3 regions of the Vibrio sp. R10-SG3-ISO10 genome follow, and region 1 is predicted to be linked to each of the others. Evidence: predicted binding sites of a transcription regulator. Region 1 holds the regulator's gene; each other region holds the start of a gene.
The links. Region 1 encodes CRP, which controls carbon source genes, mostly activating them, when cyclic AMP is high. Its sites were predicted from a motif close to TGTGANNNNNNTCACA; they were not measured.
Positions count from the first base shown of each region.

Region 2: a site for CRP is predicted at 6,060-6,075, ahead of malT (HTH-type transcriptional regulator MalT). Genes of this name have one in related genera too.
Region 3: a site for CRP is predicted at 2,991-3,006, ahead of deoD (purine-nucleoside phosphorylase). Genes of this name have one in related genera too.

Region 1 is NZ_JCBDHG010000025.1:185,877-193,499, reverse strand. Features, by position in the region: gene AC6R16_RS21790 (YheU family protein) at 1-16, shown strand, start outside; gene AC6R16_RS21785 (phosphoribulokinase) at 105-974, shown strand; gene crp (cAMP-activated global transcriptional regulator CRP) at 1,217-1,849, shown strand; gene AC6R16_RS21775 (DUF1338 domain-containing protein) at 2,147-2,938, opposite strand; gene astD (succinylglutamate-semialdehyde dehydrogenase) at 3,122-4,579, opposite strand; gene astA (arginine N-succinyltransferase) at 4,615-5,634, opposite strand; gene AC6R16_RS21760 (aspartate aminotransferase family protein) at 5,859-7,073, opposite strand; gene AC6R16_RS21755 (aminodeoxychorismate/anthranilate synthase component II) at 7,476-7,623, opposite strand, start outside.
Region 2 is NZ_JCBDHG010000022.1:505,132-512,754, forward strand. Features, by position in the region: gene AC6R16_RS15810 (CatB-related O-acetyltransferase) at 108-749, shown strand; gene AC6R16_RS15815 (YibL family ribosome-associated protein) at 830-1,186, shown strand; gene AC6R16_RS15820 (nuclear transport factor 2 family protein) at 1,230-2,090, opposite strand; gene AC6R16_RS15825 (AraC family transcriptional regulator) at 2,202-3,080, opposite strand; gene malT (HTH-type transcriptional regulator MalT) at 3,160-5,868, opposite strand; gene AC6R16_RS15835 (glycogen/starch/alpha-glucan phosphorylase) at 6,435-7,623, shown strand, end outside.
Region 3 is NZ_JCBDHG010000022.1:722,899-730,521, forward strand. Features, by position in the region: gene AC6R16_RS16810 (tetratricopeptide repeat protein) at 1-521, opposite strand, end outside; gene AC6R16_RS16815 (transposase) at 646-2,115, opposite strand; gene deoD (purine-nucleoside phosphorylase) at 2,175-2,885, opposite strand; gene AC6R16_RS16825 (YbgA family protein) at 3,237-4,190, shown strand; gene AC6R16_RS16830 (MerR family transcriptional regulator) at 4,180-4,968, shown strand; gene phrB (deoxyribodipyrimidine photo-lyase) at 4,978-6,393, shown strand; gene AC6R16_RS16840 (L,D-transpeptidase family protein) at 6,394-7,299, shown strand; gene AC6R16_RS16845 (Lpp/OprI family alanine-zipper lipoprotein) at 7,349-7,597, opposite strand.

The DNA.
Region 1 (7,623 bases):
CAAACGAAAGTTTTAGTACTTTAACGCATCGCATACAGTGACTGACCACTAAAGCGTGCTATAGTGGTTTTCGTTTAAAGGATTAGATTACGACAAGGTTTGTCATGTCAGCAAAACACCCGATTATTGCGGTCACTGGTTCCTCTGGAGCTGGTACCACAACGACTTCTGAAGCTTTCCGCAAGATGTTCAATATGATGGACGTCAAACCCGCCTGGGTTGAAGGCGATAGCTTCCACCGCTTTACGCGCCCTGAAATGGATGTCGAAATCCGAAAGGCACGTGAGCAGGGTCGCCATATCAGTTACTTTGGCCCTCAGGCGAACGACTTCAATGGACTTGAAGAGTTCTTCCGCAAGTACGGTCAAGAGGGCGTCGGTCAAATCCGTCGTTACCTGCATACGTTCGATGAAGCGGTTCCATACAACCAAATGCCAGGCACCTTTACACCTTGGCAAGATCTGCCAGAAAACTCCGACGTCCTGTTTTATGAAGGTCTGCATGGCGGTGTTGTCGATGGCGAGGTTAACGTATCACAGCATGTTGATTTTCTAATTGGCATGGTGCCTATCGTTAACCTAGAGTGGATTCAGAAATTCGTTCGCGATACTCGCGATCGTGGTCACTCGCGTGAAGCGGTGATGGACTCTATCGTCCGCTCCATGGATGACTATTTGAACTACATTACCCCGCAGTTTTCTCGTACTCATATTAACTTTCAACGTGTCCCTACCGTCGACACATCTAACCCGCTTAACGCCAAAGGCATTCCGAGTTTAGATGAGAGTTTTGTTGTTATCCGATTACGAGGCATTAAAAACGTAGATTACCCATATCTACTGGCAATGATAGATGGGGCATTTATGTCGCGTCATAACACGATTGTTGTCCCTGGCGGTAAGATGAGTTTTGCCATGGAGCTAATCGTTAAACCGATACTTCAACAGCTCATCGAAACGGGCAAAATTGGTTAATACCCACAGCTAGAACACGATTACTTTTCATACCGTGATCATGTGCACAGTTTTGCGTACTAAAACCCCAGTTGTACCCGATTAAAATCAAGAAATCGTTTTCGAAAAAGGATACTATTTCTTACCGAAACACAAGTTGGCTTGCAGCATTTGTAAAGTGCTCTTATCCTAGTAGGTCTTGATTAAGGCTTAGCTAAAATATGGAAAGCGGCAAGCGTACCCTGCAGAGGAAGTGAGATATTATGGTTCTAGGTAAACCTCAAACCGACCCAACATTAGAGTGGTTTCTTTCACATTGTCATATTCATAAGTACCCTTCAAAAAGCACGCTAATTCACGCGGGCGAGAAAGCTGAAACTTTGTACTACATCGTAAAAGGCTCAGTAGCGGTTCTTATTAAAGACGAAGAAGGTAAGGAAATGATCCTTTCTTACCTAAACCAAGGTGACTTTATCGGTGAACTTGGTCTATTCGAAGAAGACCAAGAGCGTACAGCATGGGTTCGTGCTAAATCTCCTTGTGAAGTTGCGGAAATCTCATTTAAGAAATTCCGTCAGCTTATCCAAGTGAACCCAGACATCCTAATGCGCTTATCTGCGCAAATGGCAAGCCGCCTACAAGTGACTAGCCAAAAAGTAGGTGACCTAGCATTCCTAGACGTAACTGGCCGTATTGCTCAAACGCTACTAAACCTAGCGAAGCAACCAGATGCGATGACTCACCCAGATGGCATGCAGATTAAGATCACTCGTCAAGAAATCGGTCAAATCGTTGGCTGTTCTCGTGAGACAGTAGGTCGTATCTTGAAGATGCTAGAAGAGCAGAACCTAATTTCTGCACACGGTAAAACTATCGTGGTTTACGGTACTCGTTAATTTCGATTAACCGCTAAAATTTTAAAAGCCACCAATGGAGACATTGGTGGCTTTTTTATCGAGAATCGAGAATCGAGAATCGAGAATCGAGAATCGAGAATCGAGAATCGAGAATCGAGAATCGAGAATCGAGAATCGAGAATCGAGAATCGAGAAAATTATGACTGATTAAGGACTCGTTCTGTCAACACCTTGTAGACATAAGGCCCTATCGCCTCACTACTAGCTCCCACCTCTCGAAGGACGAAGTCCGATCTCGACTCTCGCAGGGCGAAGCCCGAATCTCGCATCTACTCTCTACCCGTTAGTACTCTCGAAGATCTTATCAGCAGAAGCTGCAACAAACCCTGGATAAAGTTCACCGTTGCTCATTGGGTAGCGCTTAGCAAACTCGTAGAAACCGCCAGGGATAATCTCTGTGCCTTCAGTGAAGGTTACCGCTACTTTATCCGCCATCGTTGAAGATTGCTCTAGCAGCACATCAGGAGACCCCTTCACTTCGCCACCAAACTCATTGATGGTAAAGCCGGAATCGCGTAGGTGATCATTGACACCTTTCACTTCTTCAAAAGCGTTAAGCTGATTGACGCTAACCGTAAAGTGGTTGGCGCCATAACCATGTGCTGCCAGCCAAGAAGCGTACTCACTTTCTTTCGCTAACGTCTGGAAGTCAGCAAAGCTAATGTCCCACAAACGACCGCCACACAAGAACTCATGACCTTTTAGCTTACTGGTGTCCAATTGCTCGACAAGCTTAGCGACAATAGCTTGTAGCTCGGCAGAACACTCTTCAACCTTCAATTCACTGATGAACACTTTTGGCTGTTTTGGGTCTGGGTGCTCATAATGCTTGGCAACAAGCTTTTTGCTTTCAAACACATAGTCACCGCATGGCTTGTAGCCTACGTCTAAGAATGGTTGTGCAAGGGTCGCAATGCCCAGAGGTTCTACATTGAAAGTGCGCAGAGCAATGTGGTCATTGATCAGCGCTTCGTCTTCTTGCAGAAGTTGGTGGACTTGTTCAGCAGAGGGACATAAGCGTTGAATATAGTCATTCCATAACTGTTGGAATAAAACATCTGGCGTCATAACGCCTCCTTGTAGGGGTGGTTTACGTAAATGGAGTATGAGTAGTTATCTGTTTAATTATAAAAAAGGCCATCTAACCAAATGTGTCCAGAAAGTTTGATCAGATAGCCTTCAGCCTGTGACGTTTCAAATGCCTCCCGGCTCGGGGAGGCGAGAAGGGAATTCCCTAAAATTTATCGTTTTTTATAGTTCAACACCTGGGCTTAGCGTTGCAGGAAGAAGTGTTTCTCCTCCTTCCATCGAAGCCATAGGGTAAGCACAGTAATCTGCTGCGTAGTAAGCACTTGGGCGTAAGTTACCTGACGCGCCCGGGCCACCAAATGGCGCATCACCGCTTGCACCAGTTAACTGGCGGTTGCGGTTTACGATACCAGCACGAATATGGTCGACAAAGTATTCCCACTCACCATCGTCAGTAGAAACTAAGCCTGCGGATAGACCAAAGCGAGTGTCGTTGGCTAACTCAACCGCTTTCTCTAGACCTTGATAACGCACCACTTGCAGTAGTGGGCCGAAGTACTCTTCATCTGGCAGCTCAGCAATTGCTGTGACATCAATAATGCCCGGTGTTACAAATGCAGCTTCTCCGGCTTTAGCTTCAATTAAGCTCTCGCCACCTAGCTTTTGTAGATTTGCTTGAGCAGCAAGAATAAAGTCAGCAGCCGCTTTAGAGATCTGCGGGCCCATAAATGGTGCTGGCTCAGCAAATGGCTGATCGACACGAATCTTATTGGTTGCTTCCACTAGCTTGTTGACCAGTAAGTCACCTTTATCACCAACTGGAACATACAAACGGCGTGCACAAGTACAACGTTGACCCGCACTGATAAACGCAGATTGAATGATTGTGTAGACGGTCGCGTCCAACTCTCCGTAATTTTCAGAGATCACCATTGGGTTGTTGCCACCCATTTCTAGCGCGAGCATCTTACCCGGTTGACCAGCAAACTGCTTATGCAGGATATGACCTGTATTCGCGCTACCTGTGAATAGCACGCCATCTAAGCCTTTAGAATCAGCCAACGCAATACCGGTTTCTTTAGCACCTTGCACTAGGTTGATCACCCCTTTCGGCAGACCAACTTGATCCCACAGTTTCATGGCAAACTCACCGGTTAGCGGCGTTTGCTCTGACGGCTTAAATACCACGGTATTACCTGCCAGTAGCGCAGGTACGATGTGACCGTTTGGTAGGTGTCCTGGGAAGTTATATGGGCCAAACACCGCCATGACGCCTAATGGGCGATGACGAAGGACGATTTGGTTACCTGCGGCTTCACGCTGAGCTTCACCAGTACGGTCATGGTAAGCTCGAATTGAAATCGCAATCTTACCTGCCATTGCCGCTGCTTCAGTACGAGTTTCCCAAATTGGCTTACCGGTTTCTTTGGCGATGATTTCTGCGATTTGTTCGCTGTTCTCTTTTACCTTTTCAGCAAAAGCGAGAACGATCGCTTCACGCTCAGCAAAGCTTAATTTTTTCCAGCCAACGAATGCACTGCGTGCCGCTGATACCGCTTGCTCAACTTGCTGCGGTGTTGCGCTGTCGCCTTGCCAGATAACTTCGTTGTTGTATGGGCTTTGTGAGTTCATCGACTCACCTTGACCTGCAACCCATTCGCCAGCAATCCAATGTGTCATAGCTTGTTCCTTCACATTTTCCTTAATACAAAGCTCTATTGAGCCAACATGCGAACGAATTCGCCTTCGTTAACTTTGAGGGCATTCGCCACTTCAGGAGACAAAATCACTGACTCTGAAGCCTGATCGTAAGCCGCTTTCGCCGCAGTTGCGCGGAAGTCTTCAAACGACGTGTTTGAGATCAAGTAGTCTTGAGAACTGGTGTGTTCCGCGATAGTGACTTTCGCTCTGAATGAGTGACGAACTGACTCGATATTGCGTACATCACACTCAACCGTTGGGCCGCCATCAAAGATGTCGACGTAGTTACGACAAGTGAAACCTTCTTTTTCCAACAGGCGTAAAGCAGGTTTGGTGTTTTCATGCACTTGACCAATCACCTCTTGGGCCTCTTTGCTCAATAGGTTGATGTAGATTGGTAGCTTAGGCATCAGGTCAGCAATAAAGCCTTTCTTGCCGATACCAGTGAGGTAATCTGCCATAGTGAAATCAATCGAGAAGAAGTGCTCTTGTAGCCATTGCCAGAATGGTGAGTTACCTTCTTCATCCGATACACCGCGCATCTCAGCAAAAACCGTTTTCGAGAATCTTTCAGGATGCTCTGCCATCATTAGAAAACGACACTTCGACATCAAGCGGCCATTCAAGCCCTGACGGAAAGAAGGTCTTAAGAACAGAGTACAAATTTCACTACAACCGGTGTAGTTGTTACCGAAAGTCAGTAGCTTAACCACGTTATTCACACCCAGTTTTGGCGATGAGTGAACGACGGTACTGATATGGTAAGAGTAAAAAGGTACATCCCAACCAATGGAAGCTTCAATCCCCGTACAACCAGCGACTTCGCCAGTCTCATTATCAAAGCCAACCATGAGATAGCCTTCATCACCCGGCTCGTTTACGTCCGGCTTGGTAAAGCTATATTCTGAATGGGTAATACGATTGGTTAACAGTTCTTCGTTAACCGGTAGAGATGTAAATCCGTGACCCGATTCCACTGCGCATGTGTGCAGCGCATCGTAATCCGACATTGCGATAGGGCGAACAACCAGCATCAAAACTCCCTCCTGATACAAGATACCAATGCTACCGATCATCTGTCTGTTCTTGCTGGTTAAAATCGCTGATAACTACGTTGTAGCTCTTGAAGTTAGGCCCGCTAGCTCGCTGTAAGCTACGCCTTGTTCTAAGCGATTTTTCCTACGCAACTACCTGAACAGATGACCGATAGCACTGGTATTGGGGACCTATTAGTGAATAGGTTCCCGATTTGTTTTTGTTATTTAACTAGCGTCGCTAGAGCTTTATCTAGTCGCGCAAGTCCTTCGTTAATTTCTTCCGTGCTGATTACTAGTGATGGTGTGAAACGAACTACGTTTGCACCTGCCACTAGAACCATCAGACCTTCTTTACCTGCAGCGACTAACACATCGCGTGCGCGGCCTTGCCACTCATCGTTAAGAGCAGCACCTAAAAGAAGACCTTTGCCGCGAACTTCCGCGAACATGTTGTACTTATCATTAAGTTTGGCTAAGCCTTCACGGAATAGAGCTTCACGCTCTGCAACGCCAGCTAATGTTTCTGGAGCACTGACAACATCAACCACAGCTTCAGCAACCGCACACGCTAGTGGGTTACCACCGTAAGTCGAACCATGAGTACCGACTTTCAGGTGCTTAGATAGCTCAGTAGTAGTTAGCATTGCGCCAATAGGGAAACCGCCACCTAGAGACTTAGCTGTGCTTAGAATATCTGGAGTCACACCCAGACCTTGATATGCGTAGAATTGACCAGTACGACCGTTACCTGTCTGCACTTCATCAAAAATCAGTAGGGCATTATGCTTGTCACATAGCTCACGAACTGTCTGAACAAATTCATCAGTTGGAGAAATGATGCCGCCTTCACCTTGAAGTGGTTCCATCATGATGGCACAAGTGCGATCTGAGATATGCTCACGAAGTGCTTCAACATCATTGTATGGCAAGTGAGTGACATCACCTGGCTTAGGACCAAAACCATCAGAGTAAGCCGCTTGGCCGCCAACAGTTACAGTGAAGAAAGTACGGCCATGGAAGCCTTGTTTAAAAGCGATGATTTCAGATTTTTCTGGACCAAACTTATCTGCTGCATAACGACGCGCCAATTTCAGAGCCGCTTCGTTTGCCTCTGCACCTGAGTTAGCAAAGAAAACTTTCTCCGCAAAGCTCACTTCAGTAAGCTTTTTAGCGAGACGAAGCGCAGGCTCGTTAGTCATTACGTTACTTAAATGCCACAGCTTTTGACCTTGTTCAGTTAACGCATTCACCATTGCAGGGTGACAATGACCTAAACAGCTCACGGCGATACCACCAGCAAAGTCGATGTATTCCTTACCTTGCTGATCCCAAACGCGAGCACCCTCGCCTTTTACTGGAATCATTTCCATTGGGTTATAACAAGGTACCATTACCTCATCAAACAAACCGCGTTCTACGTTATTTTCTACAGTCATTGCACATTCCCTCTTGATACCGCATGCATAGCGAATATGGTGTCCTTACTTCTATTCAATGAAATAAGATATTGTTTTGCTATTAAGCAATCACGGCATTGTATTTACATTTAATTAACCATTTCAATAGTGATTTATTCTTTTTAGTGCCCACTGCGGAGTCTGATAGTCACTACCTATGCGTATTTATGCATCACGCCTCTACTTTTATGAAGCAATATATTCTTATAGCTACGATAAGCTATGGTTAATCATAGTCCGGATAAGGGCTCTAGCGTAGACGCGACAAACTCTGCGCATACTTTTTCACAAAATATCCGCAAGGTGAATTATGAAGGAAATGTTAAAAATAGTGATCTGAGTCAGGCTTTAACCAGACAAAAGACGGTCAAAGAGAGCGTTTTAAAGTGGCTGGCGAGCCAAAAAGTTAGCGAGGATCTGGTGGCCTTGCTCTGTTTTAATCGACTCAGGATGGAACTGTACCGCATCAATCGGCAAGGTTTTGTGCTGATAGCCCATGATCTCATCCATCGAGCCATCTTCAAGCTCT
Region 2 (7,623 bases), on a different contig from region 1:
CATTATTAAAGCAACCTCGGGTGCAAAACGCGTTGTTTAGTTTGAACGTGTAAACAACGCCACGAAAATTCGTTCCGTGGCAATCCTAATAATCAGAGGAATTTGTCATGACTAAAAAACATTGGTCTAAATTTCAGTTACTTCATCAAGTGGTGAGTAACAAAAACATCCATGTTAAAGGTACCCACAGCTATTACAGTGATTGTTGGGATAATGGGTTTGAAGAGTCTGTTGTCCGCTACTTGCATGGGGATGAGATAAGTAGACAATGGGAGCCAAGATGGGAGATCGACCAACTTTACATCGGCGATTATGTTTGTATCGCCGCTGAAGCCGTTATCTTAATGGGGGGCAACCATAACCATCGTGTCGATTGGTTTTGTCTGTACCCGTTTCTCGAAGATGTCGAACGCTCGTACCAAAGCAAAGGTGACACTACCATTCACGATGGCGTCTGGATAGGTATGCGAGCGATGATCATGCCGGGTGTGACTATTGGTGAAGGCGCGGTTATTGCTGCGAATAGCGTAGTGACTAAAGATGTTGAGCCTTATGCTGTGGTTGGCGGTAATCCAGCTAAGCATATCAAGTATCGTTTTGAGCCTGAGAAGATAGCAAAATTGCTAGAGATGGGGATTTATCAATGGCCAGAAGAAAAGTTCTCGGCGCTACAAAACCTGTTGGCCCAAGCTGACTTTGATTTACTTGAAACTGCAGTAAATAAGTACGACCAAAAGCACGACAAGTAGATTTGAAAGATTATAATTAGGGCAGTGAGTGGGCTTGTGCTACACTCGCCGCCCTTTTCCGTTTCTATATGAGTGTAACCATGAGCCTTAAGCAAGAACTACAAAACATCCACAATCGTCTAGATAACTGCAAACGTAAACTAGAGGCAGCCAAAGGCCGTGGTGACCAAGAAATGATCACTAAATTTACCAACGATATCGACAAGCTGACGAAGAAAGCTAACTCAATGAAGCACAAGCAGAGCTACGATATGAACAAAGAGCGTAAGAGTCTGTTGGATATGCCATTTTCTCGCGAAATCACCAAAGCAGAGCAAGCGGATATGGGTAAGTTGAAGAAGTCGGTTAAGGGACTTGTTGTGGTTCACCCAATGACCAAGCTAGGTAAAGAGCTGCAGCTTAAGGTGATGATAGGTTACGCACCGAAAAAATTCTAATCGGGATTTGAAATTAAAAAAGCGCCGCAATGGCGCTTTTTTGTTAGAAACCAAACTTACCATTTTGGTTCTTCCACTGAGATTGAGGAGCGATAGCTTCTATGACGTCCCAGTGTTCTACAATCTTGCCATTCTCCACTCTAAACAGGTCGTAGAATGAGGTATGTTTTCCTAGGAACTCACCCTCGCTGATGGATAGCACGAAATTTCCTTGTCCAAGAATCTTATGGTTTACATTGTAAATCATTGGAGTACCAGCTTTTTCGAGCGCAGTTAGTGCTTTACCCAAGCCACTTAAACCATCAGCTACCATGGCATTGTGTTGAATATAGGCGCTATCTTCGTTGTCGATAAAGTGATTGATTTTTGCTATGTCGCCATCGATCAAGATGGTCTGAACAAAATCGGTGACGAGCTGTTTATTCTGTTCCGTTTTCTCAATATCGAGTATTTGTGTTGGTCCGTCTAGCTGAGTGCGACCACTTGGGTTCATTGGCATAATGCTTTGTAAGTTATCCCAATGTTCGACGATTTTTCCATCTTCGAAGCGGAACACATCAAAACCAACTTTGGGGCCGAAAAAGTTGTATTCGGTGTGGGTGACAGCGTAGTCGCCATCTTCGAATGCTCGGACTACATTTGCCTTCGCACTGCCTTTCGGTAACGCTGCCAATACTTCGCCAAACCCGGCTAAACCATCACCTACAGCTAGGTTATGTTGGATGTATTTGTTTGGGTTGATATAGCTAATTGCAGATTGGTCACCAGTTTCAATACTGGAGATAACCGCAACGGCTTTTTGTGTCTGGCTTGGCTCGGTTAACTCGGATTGAGTTGCGCAAGCACTTAAACTCACTGCTGCTGCAACAAGCGTGGTTGTTTTTAATGTAGTTAACAAATTCATTCTGATATACCTCAATGTTGGCTCGAGAAACATGTTAGGGATATCGAATTAGCAAATCATTGTGCATTTAGGATAAAAAATGGTAGATATCGAACCCGTGAGCTTATGGTGTCACAATTTTGGAGTTGTGTGGTACTTGGTAAATTGACTCGGTGTCATTTGGCTATGCTTCTTAAAGAACTTTACGAAGTTGCTTGCATCTTCAAAGCCAAATTCATAGGCAAGGTTTTGAGATGTTGCTTGGTTCACCACTAACCGACGTTTGATTTCGATAATGACAAATGCGTCGATCAATTGCTTTACCGTTAAGTTCGTTGCTGATTTGCAGGTGAGATTGAGAGTTTTGTAAGTTGTTCCTAGTTGATGCGCGTACCAGTTGGCGTCACGTGTTTTGTGGAAGTTGGCCTGAAGTTGTTCGAAAAAACGCGCAAACTTTGTGCTTTGTTCGTCAGACAACTTATCCTGAGGTACTTCAGGTCTTAACCGATGTAAAATGAGTGCGAGGGCTGAAAACAAATACATAACGATTAATGGATCAGGGTTAGGTTGCCTCATCTCTAGTTGCATTTGCTCTACCAATATATCTATTCGGCTTTTACTATTTGCGTCGAGATCGAGCAGAGGAGAGTGGTGCGGATTTAAATGCGTAGGCGTGTAATTGGGCAAGCGCATATTGATATGGACTTGGTCGAGAAATGCTTGAGTGAAAATCAGCATTTTGCCTTTCGGCTGTTGACTAAAATCGAAAGCCTGAACTTGTTCACGTTGGACGAACAGAATTGAACCCGGTTTAAAAGGGTAGGGTTCAAAGTCGATATGGTGAATACCAGAGCCTTTTTGAATAAAAATCAAAGCAAAAAATGCAACACGGTGAGGTTCAGTTGGATCGTGACGTAGTCCTTCTCTCTGGTAGAGGCTCTCTAGTTCAAAGATCTCTAACTCCGCATTGTTTGCCTTACGGTGGTTGAATGCAATTTCTGGAATTGTCATTAGCTGCTCCACAAAGTGCCCTATAGAGTAGACAATAGGAAAGCACCTCTTGAACGTAAGAGGTGCTTTAAATCCTCACTTAATAACCCATCAATTGCAGAAGGTTTTCAGCGGTTTTAATCGCCTCTTTGCGGTTAGCAATATTGAGCTTCTGATATAGGTTACGAATATGCGTTTTGATCGTTGTACCTGCAACATCGAGTTCTTGAGCTATCTGCTCGTTGCTAAACCCAGAATAGATCAGCCCCAGTACCTGCCACTCTCGTTGGGTTAAAGGGCTCGTACGAACAAGCTCTGGGATATTTGGGTGATTGACTAGTTTTTCAACAAACTCTTCATCAAAGTGAACGGAGCTGCTGCGTTGGGTAGTCGAAATATCTTTAAGCAATTGCTGTGCGCGATGGCGCTCTAAGTCGCCGAGTTCACTTTTCTGGTTAAGTTTCTCTAAGATGTGGCCAATCTTGGCGCCATCGACGAGGAAATTACCCAACATACCAGTCTGATTGGTTAACTCCAACGCGCGTTTTAGGTGTTCACGTGCAGTTTCTTCATCATCTTGAGAAACGGCAAGTACCGCTTCAACAATCAAGTTGCGATTGGTATCAGTCAACAACTCGTTTTCTTGCGCTTGTTGCTGTAAGAATTCAAGTGTTTTGCCTGCATCTGCATATTGCTCTAGAGCGATTTGCGCGCGAGCGATATTGCGCCACTGCAGTTGAGTGAAGTGATTGCATGCCGTTTCAGGACGTACTGTGGTTTCAAGCCACTGTTGAATGGAGTCTAGATCGCCTCTAGCTTGCCAGAACAGAATCAGCGAAAGTGATGCGTTGGCGGTCCAGTCAACATGGTAAGTGGACTGTTTAAGTAAGTGAGCAATCTGCTCAATAAACTTACCCGCTTTATCGAGTTCACCACGACCAATTGCGATACGTGCCAACATTGAGTAGCTATGTAAGTGCTTACTTGGACTGTGGTCGCCTAGAACATGTAAACCCTTGTAGGCACACTCTTCTGCCTCATCTAAGCGGTTCCAACACCACAGAATTTGCGCTCGGACGCGAAGCAAAAATTCATGCAGAGGCACTTGCTGTAATTGGTGCTCTTCGATCAGTTTGAAGGCATTATCCTGTACCTCATATGCTGCTTGAACATAGCCTTGAGCAATGAGGATTTCACTTTGCTGAAGCATTGCCCATAAGGCCTGATGATAGACCTGATATTGGCGAGCCAGCTTTTCTGTTTGTTGCATCATAGGTAGGGCGCGGCTTAGATGACCGAGAACGTGGTTAACTTCACCGACCACTGAGGTTGCAACGATGCGACTGCGATAAACCGTACTGTCTACTTGACTCAGTGCTAGTTCAGCAAGTTCGAGCGCTTTCTCTGGTTCGTCTTGGTTAATCGCAACCTGAGCACGCAGAGCATTGAACTCTCCCTGCTCTTTAGCACTTAATACAATGTTTAGCTGCTGCATCTGCTCATCGGCTTTCGACAATAAGTCACCGACATCGTTATATCTGTGCTGGCTCTGGGCCAACCATGCTTGCAGCATGCAGAGTTTTGGCTCGCTATAAAGTTGCTCTGCTGTGAGGGTATTGATCGCTTTTTCTAGCGTGATCAACTCACCACCGTTAAACATCTTCCAACCATACTGGCTCAAGATATCCGCTGTCAGTTGGCTATTATTGGCTTCTTGAGCGTGACGCAACGCTTGGTGAGGTGAAGAGAGTTTCAACCAAGCTTTTGCTGCTGTCTGATGCAGTTGTTTCTCTTGTTGAGGAATACGCGCAGTACGTTCGTGAGCGAGAAATTCTGCAAACAGGTTGTGGAAGCGATACCAGTTTTGCTCGCCCTCTAGCGGGTGAATAAACAGGCCGAATCGGTTTAGTGACTCAATCATGCTAAGGGCATCTTCACGCTCTGTCAGCTCGCAGACCAACTGATCATTGAAATGATCGAGTACCGAACATTGAAGTAAGAAATGACGCGTTTCTTTGTCGAGAAGATCAAACACCTCTTCAACCAAGTAATCCCATAGATGAGCGTGATTAAACTGAGAGAAGGATTCCGCTGATTGAGCTAAGGTTTTATGTTGGTGCTGGGCTTGCAGAGCGATAAGTTGCAATGCTGACGGCCAGCCTTCGACATAGTTGCGTAGATTACTTGCCGTCGCATCGTCAATGCCGTCCGCGACTCGTTGGTTAAAGAATCGGGTGGTCTCTTCCGTATCAAACGCGAGTAACTCGTCGCCAATTTCGATCATCAGATCGCGAACACGAAGGTTAGCGGTGCCAAGTGGTGGAGCTGCTCGGCTGGTTACAACCAAAGTGACGTTATCTGGCATATGTTTTAGGAAGAAGCGCATCGCTTCGTGAATTTCATCTTCTGAAATTAGGTGGTAGTCGTCTAGCACCAAGTAACACTCTTGATGGAAGTTCGACATTTCCGTGAAGACTTCGCCAAACAATGAGTGAAGCGACGAGAATTGACGCTTTTCCGCTAGCTTTTGTGAATTCGGGCAACTGCCATCCGTCGCTTTATTGAGCGCTTGTAGCAGGTAGTTGATGAAGCGGAATGAATCGTTATCGCTCTCATCAATACTGTACCAGCCTACGTGTGACTTATCTGATAGCCATTGGGCGGCCATCGTGGTTTTTCCATAGCCAGCAGGAGATCTAAACAAGACCAGTTTGTAAAATGGAGCTTGTTGAAGAAGGTCTAGTACTCGTGGTCGGACAATCGCATTATGTAAGCGAGCCGGGCGAGTTAATTTCGAAGGAATCCACATCTTTTTGTCCCTATGCCGTGCCCTATATTTAGAGAATCACGTAATTCCAATCAGCTTGGTACGTAATTGAGCAAATATTGTGCAATTAAGCTTATTGGCAAGGATGTTACTTGAGAATAATCGCTACAGTTATTGATCGACGGCGGGTTTTTCGCGTAATTCACATTTTGATGCTAACTACGCCCTATTTTTGTGATTCTTGTCACTTATTGGTGGGGTGAATAATGGGATTTGATCGCCCACTTGCACCAAAAAGCATGTAATTTGCATCGTCTAGCAAATCTTATTGTGACCGAGTATGCATATTGTTCAATTGACTATGTTCCTCTACACATATCTTTAATACATCAGTTATAGGTTAAATGCGTTGATGGTGTGATCCCTATCACCAGAGCTCAGACGATGTTGAATTTAAATGAGAGTTAGATCACTGAGCCCTTGGTAATACGCCCTCTACGCCCTTCGTCCTCCTCCCAAATTGCCGTGTTGTGGGAGGATGTTTTGCTGTTCATGTCAATGCACGATATGGCACAGATGGATTAGAACCAATAAGTGAGATTTCTCTAATGAAACCTACGCAACAGAAAAATTTTGATAAAGCGACTTTCCAAGCTGATGTGAAGAAGCACCTTTCAGCAACTTACGCTAAGACTGAAGAGACTGCGACAGCGCGTGAGTGGTACTTAGCTATGGGCAAAGCGCTTGCTGAACTAACAACATTTGACTTGCTTAAAACTGAGCAAGATCCAAAAATCAAAAACGCAAAAAGCGTTAACTACTTATCTCTAGAATTCCTAATTGGTCGTCTAACAGGTAACAACCTAATCAGCATGGGTCTATATGATCAAATCACTGATGCGATGGCTGAACTAGGTCAAAACCTAACGGACCTACTTGAAGAAGAGCGTGATCCTTCACTGGGTAACGGTGGTCTAGGTCGTTTGGCAGCGTGTTTTATGGATTCGTGTGCTGCACAAGAATACCCAACAGTAGGTTACGGCCTACACTACGAATACGGTCTGTTTAAACAATCGTTCGAAGAAGGTCGTCAGCAAGAAGCACCAGACGCATGGCGCGGTGTTGAAGGCTACCCTTGGGAAGTCGCGCGTCCTAAACTTGCGCAAGAAATTGGCTTCTATGGTCATGTCGAAGTAACACATGAGAACGGTAAAGAAGTTCGTAAATGGGTACCGGGTATGAGCGTAAAAGCAATGCCTTGGGATCTACCAATCGTGGGTTACGAGTCAGATACAGTTTACCCACTACGTCTTTGGGAATGTCAGGCAATTGCACCATTCTCACTAGCGAGCTTTAACAACGGCGACTACTTTGAAGCGCAGCACGCTCTTATCGATGCGGGCAATATCACTAAAGTTCTCTACCCGAATGATAACCACGAGAAAGGCAAAACTCTGCGTCTAATGCAGCAGTACTTCCACTCGGCGGCATCGGTACGCGACATTCTACGTCGTCATGAAGAAGCAGGTTTTGCGCTGGCTGATCTTCCTAAGCAAGAAACAATTCAGCTTAACGATACGCACCCAACAATTGCTATCCCAGAGCTAATGCGCATCCTTATCGACGAGAAAGGCCTATCTTGGGATAAAGCGTGGGATATCAGTGCAAATACTTTTGCCTACACTAACCACACGCTACTACCAGAAGCACTAGAAGCGTGGCCTGAGTCGCTGATTCAGCGTCTACTACCTCGTCATATGGAAATCATTTTTGAAATCAACCACCGCTTCCTACAAG
Region 3 (7,623 bases), on a different contig from region 1:
GCCAACAAGATACGCGCTTTTCCTTCTAGCCAATTAATTCGAGCATTATTTGCCACGATGACCGCTAACTCGTGAGTGGTTTTAGCGAGGTTATATTCGTGGGTAATTCGCCAAACATTACCCAAGCCGATTAGAGATTCGAGCTGAATTTCGACTTCATCAACTAATGCAGATTGCTCTAAGGCATTGATCCAAAACTGTTGGGCTGAGTAATAACGGGCTTGTCCCCAATAATGCAGGGCATGGATGTGAAGGATCTCAGGGAGTAGATCGTCGGTATCTAAGGCGTTAAGTTTACCGTGCGCATCTTTGATGTACTTAAGCCCTTTGCGGTACTCCATGGTACACCACGCGCATCGTGACATGATGATAAGGCACTGAATTTCACCTTCAGGGTAGAGGATTTGCGCAGAACGCGCAGCACACTGCTCAGCGATAGCCCATACTTTTTCAGGCTCCGATTCGACCTTGCTTTTTAGCTGATCTATTTCGACCTCTAGAAGTCGCTGGCTTTTATCCAATGAATCAATCCTTTAAGGCTATTACCGTAGGCACACTAGTTATTATATGAATAGCCATTCGCTAAACTCTACTAAAAGTACCAAAACACCGAACGATTAACGGTGCTCGTCACAATACTGATAATTATGAAAGGAGCTCGCGCAGTGTCAAAGGTGATTGAGTTAATTCCAGATTCTGAGCAGCTGTCTTCCCCGTTTTATCTTGATAGCACAAATTATGCCAAGCACGGAAAATATCCAACATAGGCATTAGTCCACCTGGACGTAGCTTGCGTCTAGGCTCGTTGACAAAACTTTCGAACAAGGTCTGAAAACGTTGCTGATAAAACTGGGTGCGTCGAATAGAAGCGTTTCTTAACCATTGTTTTGGTTCATTATTTTGACCAGCAAGATAGCAAATGCCTTTCGATGAATCTTGGTTTGATGCTATCGCCCAACGATCTCTCCACCAACCCATATGGACGATGTCTACTTTGTTGATGGCGTTGTTTTCATTCCACTCTTTATCTTCTTCAACATACATAAGGTCGATATTTTGACGCAGAATGCGTGGCAGACAGACACTGAGCGCTGCAGAACGCAAAACAGGGTCTTGCGGCAAGTAGATTGAAACTTGGCGCTCATCCTGGCACAAATCAAGCACGTGTAAGAAATGCGCATACGAAGTGTAAGGCGGGCGAATTAAAGCGCCTTTAGATGGATAGTTGAAAACGGTGAGATTACCCATTGGATCTTCGACATTTCCCCTCGCCAATATGGTTTGGTACTGCTGATCAATTCGTTCTCTCAGTATCGGCGATGGGGTAGGGGCTGGCATGTTCGCTTCGGAAGAGTGTTGTTTTGAGACGAAACGGGCTGGGTACTGATATGGGTCATGATCAACATCACCGCTAGGCTCTTCCGCTGCTGAATAATTAACATGCTGACAAAGTATGTAACCACTATGGGCTTCACCTGTTGCCATCCACAACACACCATTATTACTTTTCGGCTGTAGAGGGACGTAAAAAGAAGCCAGTTCATAACTTGCAGCATGATTCACCCAGCGCGCATCAAACATAGCGAGCTTACGTCGGCATCGGCTCGCAATATGATCGAGGTGATCATAAAACGTCTTTGGATTGATTTCTAATTTACGGCAGATCTCGCGTACTGAGTAGCCCATAAAAAGCAAACCAAGGAGGTTTTCTTGGAATTGAAGTTTTTTGTTTGCCCCAGACCATTTGTCGACAAAGGTAGATTGGCAACATTTACAGCGATATCGTTGGCGATCACCGCTATAGCCAAAAGCATGGTAGAGGTGTTTGTGGGTATGAACCGATAAGCCAAAATTGTCGCATTCGTCGTTGCGACAAGCAGGAAGGCCATCACTGTGGAGTTGACGAAGTCGATGAAGCTCGTTGAGAACTTCTTGGTTGTTAAGTAAGGGGGGGAAAGCGCCACATTCCCGGCATACCATCGCAGGTCGCTTAGGGTTAGCATGCTGCACAACGTAACGATGTGCATCACTCAATCCAAAGTTGTCACACGCCAATGTTTTACAAAAGTTGAGCTGTAACCCGTTTGCTTCCTTTGGCAGTTGGCCGGCTGTCACTATCTCCCCCTCGGGATTATTCGGGCCACCAAACTAGGTTTGGTGGCGAAAAGAATGAATTAGATGTTGATTGCAGTTTCTAGAGCTACTTTCATCATGTCGTTGAATGACTTTTGACGCTCTTCAGAGCTAAGCTTCTCACCGCGGATGATGTGATCAGACACTGTTAGGATAGTTAGAGCTTTCGCGCCAAGGTCTGCTGCAACGCCATAGATGCCTGCTGCTTCCATATCTACACCTAGGATGCCAAGCTTTTCCATTTTCTCGAAGATGTCTGCTTCTGGAGTGTAGAAAAGATCTGCAGAGAATACGTTACCAACTTTTACTGGTACTTCTTGAGTACGCGCTTGGTTAACAGCTTCTTCTAGAAGGCCGAAATCAGCGATAGCAGCGAAGTCGTGATCGTTAAAACGAATACGGTTTACTTTAGAGTCAGTTGACGCACCCATACCGATAACAACGTCCATCAGTTTTACGTCGTCACGTACTGCACCACAGCTACCTACACGAATCACGTTTTTAACACCGTATTCAGCGATTAGCTCGTGAACATAGATGCAGCATGAAGGAATACCCATACCGTGACCCATAACAGACACTTTCTTACCTTTGTAAGTACCTGTGTAACCGAACATGTTGCGAACATCACATACTTGCTTAACGTCATCAAGGAATGTTTCCGCGATGTATTTAGCGCGTAGTGGGTCGCCTGGCATCAGTACTGTTTCAGCGAAATCACCTGGTTGTGCATTAATGTGTGGGGTTGCCATAGTTATTACTCCAAAAATTATTAGTAATTCGAACTGCTGATTACTAATTATGTTGATTTTGAAAAATCTGTTGAGGCAATACTAGCTATATCTGCCCTTGCTCCGTGAGAAGTATGTCACAAAAGGGGGGTAATTGATGCTTTTAGTCTCCATTGATAACTAAATGTGTTGAAAGTGAATGAGCAATCGATTTGTAAAAACGTTTGCTTCATTCAGTGAACCAAAATGTGGTTAATCACGTAGGTTAAATACACATTGTACAAACATTTATTTTGTACAGTATTTGGGAATTGTGCTAAAACTTATACAAGAAATGTTTTTGTACAGCTTGGCTAGACAAAGGAGTCCATGATGAATCAGCAGCAGATAAAAATAGGTATCAGTTCTTGTGTTTTAGGTGAGCGTGTTCGATTTGATTCAGGACACAAAATTAGTAAGTTTGTCACCAAGGAGCTTTCTCCATATTTCGAATTTGTCCCTGTTTGCCCTGAAGTGGGTTCTGGAATGCCTGTTCCTAGGCCAACCATACGATTGATGTCCAATGAGGATAGAATTGCTTTGGTGGAAACGAAAGATCCTACCAAAGAGCATACGCAGGCTGTCGTTGATTACTCGAAGAACAAAGTTGTAGAGCTTGAGCGAGAAGAATTGTGTGGTTACATCGTCTGCGCTAAATCCCCAACGTGCGGAATGGAGCGCGTTAAAGTCTACAAAAAGAACAGCGCAGAGAATGTAGGGGTAGGCTTGTACACCAATGAGCTGATGAAAGCCATGCCTTGGCTGCCGATAGAGGAAGATGGTCGACTCAACGATCCGGTTTTGAAAGAGAACTTTATTACTCGTATTTACACACTCAGAGACTTTTATGATTCTGTCGGTGATGAACCTACTCGTGGGAAGATCGTTGCGTTTCACTCTCGCTACAAATTGACCTTAATGGCTCATCACCCCGCTTCATACAAAGAGCTTGGTAAGCTCGTGGCAAATGTTAAAGATTACGACATTGAAGAGTTCTACAAGCTATACAGAGTCGCTTTGATGGCAGCGGTTTCACACAGAGCAAGTAGGAAAAACAATACCAATGTATTAATGCATCTTCAGGGGTATTTTAAGCGAGAGCTCAGCAAGTCACAGAAAAAAGAGCTGAGACAAGTCATAGAGGACTATAGAGTGGGGCTTCTTCCCTTGCTTGCACCATTAACACTAATTAAGCACTATTTAGCGGATCATCCAGATGCTTATTTGGAAGACCAAGCTTTTCTGCAACCTCACCCACAGGAGTTACGTTTAAGATATGGGCTATGAGAAAAAACTGTACGCGATTCGCGAGATCTCTGAGATTACTGGGGTTAAGCCGGTAACCTTACGCGCGTGGCAGCGACGTTACAGCCTAGTGCAACCTCAACGAACTGAAAAAGGTCATCGCTTGTATACCGATGAACACATCGCCTTAATAGGAGAGATACAAGGTTGGCTGAGTAAAGGAGTTCCGATTGGCAAAGTAAAAGACGTACTAGAGTCCACTGAACCAAACAAAGGCGAGCAGTATCTAGCGAGTGAGCAGTTGGATGAAGTGAGTGCTTTCTTACAGGCATTAGCGGATTTGAACAAAGGAAAAGCGGATTCGATCGTCAGTACTGTTTTTAAAGAGTACCCCCTGGGTGTGGTGCAAAAGCAGTTTGTGAAGCCGACAGAGAAAGCACTGTCTGTGGTTAGAATCGGCTTGCGTGCCTTGCAAAAGGGGTTGATGGAGTCTATTTTTGTTGCTCGGCTTAACGCAATTATTGAAGCAGAGAACAAAGCCGCTAAGTCCGGGAAATGCTTGTTTATTAATTACGATAGCGTTAACGACATACATGCACGTCTTTGGGCGTTGCATTTATCAGAGTCAGGCAAAAACCTAGTCATCATAGATGGAATCGAAGATTTGTCTGGCCTAGTTGAACACGAAGGGCTGAATGCGTACGACACCGTTGCTATTTATAGCTCGCGTCCTTTGACAACTGGACAAATCGCTATTGTTGGAAAGATAAAGTCATCATTTTCAGGACAGGTTGTCCTTTCAGACTTAATAGAAAAGTAAGGTCTGAATATGAAGATAGTCTGGCTGCGAAGAGATTTACGTGTCGAAGACAATACCGCTTTGAGCGAAGCGTGTTCAAGTGGAGAGCCTGTTGTTGCTCTGTATATTGCAACGCCGAAAACTTGGCAGGAACACTCACTTGCCCCGATTCAGGCTGATTTAATCTATCGTCGACTGTTGGCACTGCAAAGCGATCTGAGTAAGAAAAACATCCCCCTCTATTATGCTCAAACGGATTCTTTTAAAGATGCTGCGAGAGTGGTAGCTGAAGTTGCCGTGAAAGAAGGTGCGAGCGGCGTCTATTTCAACAAAGAGTATGAACTCAATGAACGCAGCAGAGACGAGTTACTGTCCGAGCTTCTCGTTACGGAGGGGATTGAATGTAACAGCTATGATGATAAGTGCATTCTCAAGCCCGGCAGCGTGGTTAACAAGCAAGGTGACTACTTTAAGGTATTTACGCCGTTTAAACGCGCCTACTTGGCAGCGATGTATCGTCAACCAGTCGTTGTCACAAAGCTAAATCCCCAGAAGATAAGAGGTAAGCTGACATCAAATGGTGTGACAGAGTTTTCGAGCCAGTGTGATTTTGACTACCCAAGAAAATCGAGTGAAAGATACGCGGTAGAGACTGAGCAGATAATTCAAGCGCTAAGAAAATTCGATAGTGACAAGGTTAATAGTTATCACTCCAATCGTGATTTTCCTGCGATTGAAGGCACAAGTACTCTTTCTCCTTATTTAGCGATTGGAGCGCTCTCTGTCAGACAATGCATGGCAAGGCTCATGTACCAGCAACCCCTCCCTTTAAGTGGTGGACGTGAGGTTTGGCAAAGTGAATTGATTTGGCGTGAGTTTTATCAGCATTTAGCTTACTTTGAACCAAAATTGTCGCAAGGTAAGAGCTTTACTTCGTGGGGAGACCATTTAGTCTGGCTTAATCCTACAGAGGCTATCGATGCGTGGAAAAAGGGTTTAACAGGTTATCCGATTGTCGACGCGGCAATGCGTCAGCTTAACCAAACAGGTTGGATGCATAACCGCTTGAGAATGATAGTGGCGAGCTTTCTAGTTAAAGATCTTCACGCTGATTGGCGTGTTGGTGAACACTATTTTATTTCCAAACTCGTAGATGGGGACTATGCCGCCAATAACGGTGGTTGGCAGTGGTGTGCGTCGACGGGCTGTGATGGGCAACCATACTTTCGTATTTTTAATCCTACGACACAGGGAGAGCGCTTTGACCCTGATGGCGCTTTTATTCGGCGTTGGATTCCCGAGCTAATGAACGTGCCAGACAAGTACATCCATCAACCTCATAAGTGGGGTAATGCTAAAGATCTGTCATATCCAGAACCGATAGTTGATCATAAGACCGAAAGAGAGATAACCTTAAGCCTCTATAAAGAAGCCAAGGAAGTATAAATGGTGCGTAAGTTTCTCGCATTCTTGTGTTGTGTCAGCTCGCCTCTTTTTGCTGCGACGTATGAGTTACCCGTAGAGGGCAGTAGTATCGTGGGGCGAACTCAGTACCATCAGGTACAAGAAGGGGAGACGCTCGCCAATATTGCCAAGCAATACGATGTCGGTTTCTTGTCGTTGATGGCTGCCAATAAAGGGATCGACCCGTTTTTGCCTAAGGCGGATTATGTTTTAACGATTCCAACTCAAATAATATTGCCGAACGTAGATCGCGAGGGGATCGTGATTAATCTAGCGGAACTTCGACTTTACTATTTTGAGCCAGAGTCTAACAAAGTGCATATATTTCCGGTTGGTATAGGGCGAGTAGGACGAGATACGCCTGAAATGGAAACCTCTATTAGCCAAAAACGTCCAAATCCGACTTGGACTCCTCCTGCTTCAATTCGCAAAGACTATTTAGCCAAAGGGATTGAATTACCGGCAGTGGTACCCGCTGGTCCAGAAAACCCTCTGGGTGAATATGCTCTGCGATTAGCGCATGGTGCAGGTGATTATCTTATTCACGGGACTAACAAAGACTTCGGCATCGGCCTTCGGGTGAGTTCGGGTTGTATTCGAATGGAGCCAAAAGATATCGAGTGGCTATTCCCTCAAGTTAAGCTTGGAGACAAAGTCACTGTGATAAACGAGCCTATAAAGGTTGCACTAGAACCAGATCGTAGTGTGTTCCTAGAAGCACATGAGCCATTGACACGCAGTGACGGCGTAAAGAAAGCGCTTGAGATACCCCAAGAGCTTAGTTGGTGGTTAGAGGAATTTGAACAATCGGATGTGAAAGCGAGAGCTGCTATATTGGCGCAAAATGGCGTGCCAGTCGAAATAGTCGCCCCGACACTGATAAACTAAAGAAAAAAGAAAGGGTCTGCATGCAGACCCTTTCTTTTAAAAGACGAGATTACTTAGTGTAAGACTGAGCAATGTTGTCGATACGTTCGTTTGCACGTGCTGCTTCTTCTTGTGCTGCCATTGCAGAGTCACCAGACTTACGTACTTCAGATTGTAGCGCTTGAACGTCTTGGCTGAGCTGGCTTACTTGATTGCTTAGCTCATCCATTTTCGCCGTTGTCGCTTCGTCTGGACCAGATGCACAACCCGCTAGTAGAAGAACAGAAGATGCTGCAGCTGCGATCAACATTTTGTTCATGAGAGAACTCCTTGCATAAATAAGTA